DNA from 2 places in the Paenarthrobacter sp. NPDC090517 genome. Region 2 is predicted to be linked to the other one. Evidence: predicted binding sites of a transcription regulator. Region 2 holds the regulator's gene; the other holds the start of a gene.
What was found. The regulator LexA, encoded in region 2, represses DNA repair genes until DNA is damaged. The targets are predictions, from matches to a motif close to TCGAACANNTGTTCGA.
Positions count from the first base shown of each region.

Region 1: ACIQTW_RS13725 (LexA family protein) is a predicted target of LexA. The motif match lies at 1,235-1,250, and genes of this name have one in related genera.

Region 1 covers NZ_JBIVXN010000004.1:24,178-27,383, reverse strand. The annotation lists gene ACIQTW_RS13735 (SDR family oxidoreductase) at 1-477, shown strand, start outside; gene ACIQTW_RS13730 (dihydrofolate reductase family protein) at 522-1,118, shown strand; gene ACIQTW_RS13725 (LexA family protein) at 1,264-1,695, shown strand; gene ACIQTW_RS13720 (LacI family DNA-binding transcriptional regulator) at 1,686-2,708, opposite strand; gene ACIQTW_RS13715 (sugar porter family MFS transporter) at 2,845-3,206, shown strand, end outside.
Region 2 covers NZ_JBIVXN010000006.1:45,688-48,893, forward strand. The annotation lists gene ACIQTW_RS17365 (histidinol-phosphate transaminase) at 1-879, opposite strand, end outside; gene ACIQTW_RS17370 (LysM peptidoglycan-binding domain-containing protein) at 957-1,316, opposite strand; gene lexA (transcriptional repressor LexA) at 1,667-2,410, shown strand; gene ACIQTW_RS17380 (ATP-dependent DNA helicase) at 2,416-3,206, opposite strand, start outside.

The DNA.
Region 1 (3,206 bases), on a different contig from region 2:
GTGATGTCGCATTGCGAGTCGGTGGACAGCTCCATCCTCAGTACCTCGGTACAGAGCTGGGATCGGCATTTCGCTGTGAATTCGAGAGCCACTTGGCTGCTGATCAAAGCCTTCGCTGAGCAACTCCCCGTTGTTGAGCATGGGGAAGTTGGCGGGCGGATCGTCGCCTTGACCAGCGACCATACTGTTCATAACTTGCCCTATGGTGCCAGCAAGGGCGCCTTGGACCGGATTGTCACGGCCGCCGCGGTGGAACTGGCTGATCGTGGTGTTCGGGCCAATGTGGTGAATCCCGGGCCAATTGACACCGGATGGATGGACGAGTCAATCCGGCAGTGGGGGACCTCCGCCACCCCGGCCGGCCGCTTGGGAACCGCGGAAGACACGGCAAACCTGGTCCGTTTCCTATTCTCGGATGCAGGCTCATGGATCAACGGGCAGGTGCTGCACAGCAACGGTGGTTTCAAGGTGGGATAGTGCACCGGCTGACCCTTGCGGGCCGGTGGTGGCATGATGGGCGCATGAGCCAAGTCACATGCGATCTGACTGTTTCGCTGGATGGATTTGTTGCCGGGCCCAACCAGCGCGTGGAGGAGCCGTTGGGCGACGGCGGAGAGCTCCTGCACAGGTGGATGTTCGAAGAGCCGGAGGCGAATGCGCCTGAGATTGAAGGGATCCTCGCGGCCGGTGCCTTCATCATGGGACGCAACATGTTTGCGGGGCCCGGACCCGCGGCGTGGGACACGGAATGGCGGGGTTGGTGGGGCGAGGACCCGCCGTATCACGCACCGGTTTTCGTCCTTACCCACCATCGGCGTGAGCCGTTGGAGATGGAAGGCGGAACAACGTTCAACTTTGTTACCGACGGCATCGAATCGGCATTGATGCAGGCCCGCGAGGCTGCCGGGGACAAAGATGTAGCCATTGCCGGGGGTGCGCAGACTGCCCGCCAGTATCTTTCGGCCGGGCTCATGGACGAGCTGCGGCTCCACATTTCACCCATGGTTCTGGGTGGTGGCGAGCGATTGCTCGACGGCGTGGGGGACCTGCAGCTGGAGCAGACCCAGGTGCGCGCGACCAGCTTGGTAACGCACGTGCGGTACCGCGTGGTTCACTAGTCACCCAAGAGCGCTGGTCTCGCAGCAGTGAGATCCGAACGCGGGAACGACCACCACCCGGTGACGGGGGTGAAGGCTAGGGGCACAATGTCCGCCATCCGCTGTACACTGAACTATCGAACATATATTCGAATAAAGGTGTGTTGTGGGCGTGATAGTCGGCCCCCGCGTGATAGATGCGGGCTTTTCCCTTATGTCAGTACTGCTGGCGCCTATCCCGGTGGCGGCGGGGTATCCGTCGCCCGCGCAGGACTATTTTGATGGTCGGATCGACCTCAATGAGCACCTGATCAAGGACGTCACCAGCACATTCGTAGTGAGGGTGACCGGTGAGTCCATGGAGGGCGCCGGAATCAGTGACGGCGATGAGTTGATCGTCAACCGGGCGCTCGAGCCCAAGGACGGCTCCGTCGTCGTAGCGGTCCTTGACGGCGAGCTGACCATCAAAAGGCTACGGGTCACGCCTGCGGGCGTTGTCCTGCAGGCCGACAATCCCAAGTACCCGGACATTCGCGTCCCCGCAATGTCGGAGCTGACCATTTGGGGTGTCGCTACCACGTGCCTGCATCACATTTGACTGTATGCAACCGGCGGGGCGGTCGAGTTTCGCACCACGAGCTGCGGTGTGAGGCGCCTGTCTGCGGCGGGCCCATCGGGATTGCTGAGGCGTTCCAAGGCAACGGTTCCCGCAATCTGACCGAGTTCAACAGCGTGGAGGTCAACCGATGTGAGGTCGATGCCGTGGAGTCCGGAGGTCCTCGAGTTGTCGTATCCCACCAGGGAAAGCTCGGACGGCAATGAAAGACCCTTGGCGTACGCAGCCTCGCGGGCACCCAGGGCGAGCTGGTCATTGTGGGTGAATATCGCCGTTGGCCGGTCAGTCATAGCGAGCAATTTGGCGGCCGCCCGCTGTCCGGCGTCCTGCGTAAAGTCGTCGGCCTCGAGCAATAGCGGCTTCAGCCCGGCGTCGCGCATGGTTTGTGCGTAACTCCGCCTGCGGACCGTATGACCGTCGTAGACGGGCCCTGCCAGGTGGGCGATTCTTGTGTGACCCAGCCCGATGAGGTGAGCGGTGGCCGCGCGGGCGCCGGCGGCATCGTCTGAATAGACGCTGTCCACGCCCTCCACGGGACGCGTTACGCTGACCATGGGAACGATCCTGGCCAATTCATGGACCCGTTCGTCCGAATCCAGCAGGGTGGCGGCAATGATTATCCCCACTCGCGCCTCAATTAGTGATTCCAGAGCGCCGTGGTCCTCTCCGCCAACAGACCGGGAGACACTCAGGATGAGCCTGTTGCCATCCTGCGGCAGTGCCATGCGGACGCCGTTGAGGATGTCGGCGTAGACCTCATTGCGGATGTCCAGGAGATGGAGGCCGACGGCGGACCGATGCTTTCGTGCGAGATCGGCAGCTACTGCGTTGGGTCGGTAGCCCAGGCGCTTTGCGGCATCGAAGATCGCCTGTTTGGTTTCCTCGCTGACGCCCGGCGCGCCCCGGAAGGCAAAAGACACGAGGGTTCGGGAGACGCCGACTTCCCTGGCGACGTCGCTTTGGGTGGCCGAACGATGGCGGTTGTCGATAACCATGTCCTCATCCTCCCATGATGGAAAGGCGGGATCTTAGCGATTTGTTAGTTTGACCTTACATTTAAGCCTTTCGCGCGTTAGTCTGTATTCAGCGCGGGGTGAATATGACCCGCAACACACCGACAAAGGAGTCTTGATGTCTGCCACACAAACGCAGCGGGGAGCCGCCGATGGCACTTCCCTCCCTCCGCTGACAAATGGTCCGCACAGAAAGCGCCTCGGCCTCGTTGCCTTGATAGCCACCTTCGGTGGTCTTCTCTTCGGCTACGACACCGGCGTTATCAACGGCGCACTGAGGCCTATGACCGTGGACCTCGCATTGACGCCGCTGACGGAAGGAATCGTCACCAGCTCCCTTTTGTTCGGAGCAGCTGCCGGAGCGGTTGGCGGCGGGCGCTTGTCCGATAGTTGGGGTCGCCGCAAGACGATCATCCTGTTGGCCGTCCTGTTCTTTGCCGGGACCATTGCCTGCGTCTTCGCACCGAGCTTCGAAGTCAT
Region 2 (3,206 bases):
AATCCGGTCGCGCTGTACCTTGATGTCCTCGACGTCGGCCATGAGGGCTTCGCGGTGGTTGAGTGCAGCCAGGGCAGTTGCCTGCGTGACGGCAGACAGGTGGTACGGGAGGCGGACCAGTCTGATGGCGTCCGTGACTTCCGCGGCTGCCGCCATGTAGCCGAGCCGGGCACCCGCCAGTGCGAACGCTTTACTCATGGTTCGCGAGACGATCAACCGCTCACGTCCAGGCAACAACGTCATGGCGCTCGGAGTATTGTCGTGCGCGAACTCGTGGTAGGCCTCGTCCACGATCACGATCGCTTGGCTCGCTTCGCCAGCCTCGTAGACGGCTTCAACAACGTCCAAGCTCAACCCTGTACCGGTGGGGTTGTTGGGTGAGCACAGGAACACAATGTTGGCACCCGTTTCCCGAACCTGCGCGGCGGCCGATTCGGCATCCAGCCCGTAATCGTCAGCACGCACCCCGCGGACATACTCTGTGTCCGTGCCACTCGCCAGGAGGGGGTACATGGAGTACGTGGGCGGGAACCCGAGCGCCTTGCGTCCCGGTCCACCAAATGCCTGGAGGATTTGCTGCAGGACTTCGTTGGATCCGTTGGCCGCCCAGATATTGTCTGGAGAAAGTCCGTGGCCAAGGTACTCGGCCAAGGCTTCACGTAGTTCGGTGAACTCGCGGTCCGGATAGCGGTTCAGCCCTGTAGCCGCAGCGGCAACAGCCTCGGTGATGGCGGCTTGGACATCAGCTGGGACCCCATGAGTGTTTTCGTTGACGTTGAGCAGGATGGGGACGTCAAGCTGCGGTGCGCCATAGGGGCTCAGTCCACGCAGGTTGGTCCGGAGGGGAAGTCTGTCAAGTCGCTCAAGCTGGTCACTCACCATCACAGTTTAAGGGGCAGCCGGGACCGCCGGGTAACTGTGACGCCAGGCCAGCGGATCCCGCGGGTGGTGGACAACTAGTTCGCAGGAACGAACAGCTGCTGGCCGGGCAGGATGCGGCCGCCACGGAGGTCGTTCAGCTGGATGATCTCCGCGATGACATCACGAGGGTCCCGCTCGGGCGCAGCCGCCCCGGCGATGCCCCAGAGGGATTGGCCCGGCTGAACCGTGACAGTGACTGCAACAGGCGGACGCAGTTGGGACTGGGAGTCCGACGCCTTGGCCGGGGAGTTGATAAAACCGGCGAGGGTCAGCAGCGCCGCCACCAACAGCATTGCCGGGATGCCGAAGAAGACAATCCGTCCCCGCCGGGTGAGACGCAGGCGAGTGGGTGCCTGAGTGGTGCGGAAATCAGCGAACGTAGTGATTGCGGACATGAGCTGAGCCCTTCTGAGCTATTGCCAGGTTCCGGGGTGCCCGGTGCTTGGCGGCCAATTCTTTGTGTTCCCGTCATCTGATTCCCGGTTGTTCGAACACTCTGTTCGAACATCCGGCGTCAGCATCTGGTTTATAGAACACATATTCGAACCTTGCTATGACATTTTTAGCACTTATCAACGAACGGTGTCGAGACTCGCTAGAACAAATGTTTGATAAACGCCTGTGCCTGCCCTACGTTTGAGTGAAGAAACAGCACTGTTTCAGTGGAACAGGAGGGTCTGACATTTTTTGCAGACCCGACAACCCCGGGCTCGCTTCGGGGCGAAATGGAAAGGCATTGGCGAACATGGCAGCGAAAGCCACGGGCGGCGGGGCACCCCTGCGGAGCCAGCAGCCTCAGAAGAGTCCCAAGAGCCTGACTGTCCGGCAGAAAAAGATCCTGGAGACCATCCAGCGGTCTGTCAATGACAACGGATACCCGCCCAGCATGCGCGAGATCGGCGACACCGTGGGTCTGGCCAGTTTGTCGAGCGTCACTCATCAGCTGTCCCAACTGGAGAAGCTCGGCTATCTCCGCAGGGACCCCAAGCGTCCTCGCGCCATGGAAGTCCTGATGCCTCTGACCCTGGACGGTGGCCCCATACCGGGCGTGGAAGCGCCCACCACCCTTCGCAGCGCGGGTGGCCTGAACGTAACAGAGCTGGCCAGTGCAAGTGATACCGCCATGGTCCCTCTGGTGGGCCGCATTGCGGCCGGTGGCCCCATCCTGGCTGACCAGACGGTGGAAGACGTGCTTGCGCTCCCCCGGCAACTTGTGGGGCATGGCGAATTGTTCATGCTGAAAGTGGCCGGCGATTCCATGATTGACGCCGCCATTTGTGACGGTGATTGGGTGGTGGTCCGCCGCCAGAACGACGCCATCAACGGCGACATAGTGGCAGCCCTACTGGATGACGAAGCAACCGTGAAGACCTTCCGGCAGCGGGATGGCCATACGTGGCTGCTCCCGCAGAACACCCAGTACGAACCCATCCTGGGTGATCAAGCCACCATCATGGGCAAGGTAGTTTCGGTACTCCGCTCCCTTTAGGCGCTCTACGAGGCCTTGGACGAGCCCAGACGCTCCAGGACGCCACGGACTACTGTTCGGTCGGTCGTTGCCCAGAACGGCGGCAGAGCGGCACGCAGGAAGCCTCCGTAGCGTTCCGTCGAAAGCCGGGAGTCCAGCACTGCGACTACCCCCTTGTCCCCTGTCGAACGGATCAGGCGGCCAGCGCCCTGCGCCAGTCGGATGGCAGCGTGCGTAGCTGATACGGCCATAAAGCCATTCCCACCTGATTGCGCCACTGCCCTGGAGCGCGCAGTCATCAGGGGATCATCAGGCCGTGGGAAGGGAATACGGTCAATGACCACTAAGCGGCACGAGCCACCCGGAACGTCTACGCCCTGCCACAGTGACATGGTTCCGAAGAGACATGTGTCGGGCTCATCGGCGAACTGCTTCACGAGGGCCGCCATGGTGGATTCGCCTTGGCAGAGGATATCCACGTCCAGCCGGAGCCGCATGGCGTCGGCTGCTTCTTCGGCCGCACGCCGCGAGGAGAACAGGCACAGGGCTCCCCCGCCGGACGCCCGGATGAGGTCTTCCAATTCGTCGAGCGCCTCGGGCGAGGTACCGCGCCCGGGTTTCGGGAGGTGCTTTGCCACATACAGGACACCCTGTTTGGGATAATCAAAGGGCGAACCCACATCGATCCCGGTCCAGCTCGGGGCGCCGTCGCCGATGAGGCCGAGGCCACCTGCTGCCGGTTCAAAAGCCGAGCCGATGGCTAGCGTGGCGGAGGTCAGCACTACAGTGTGGCCGGCAAAGAGCCCTTCGCGAAGCC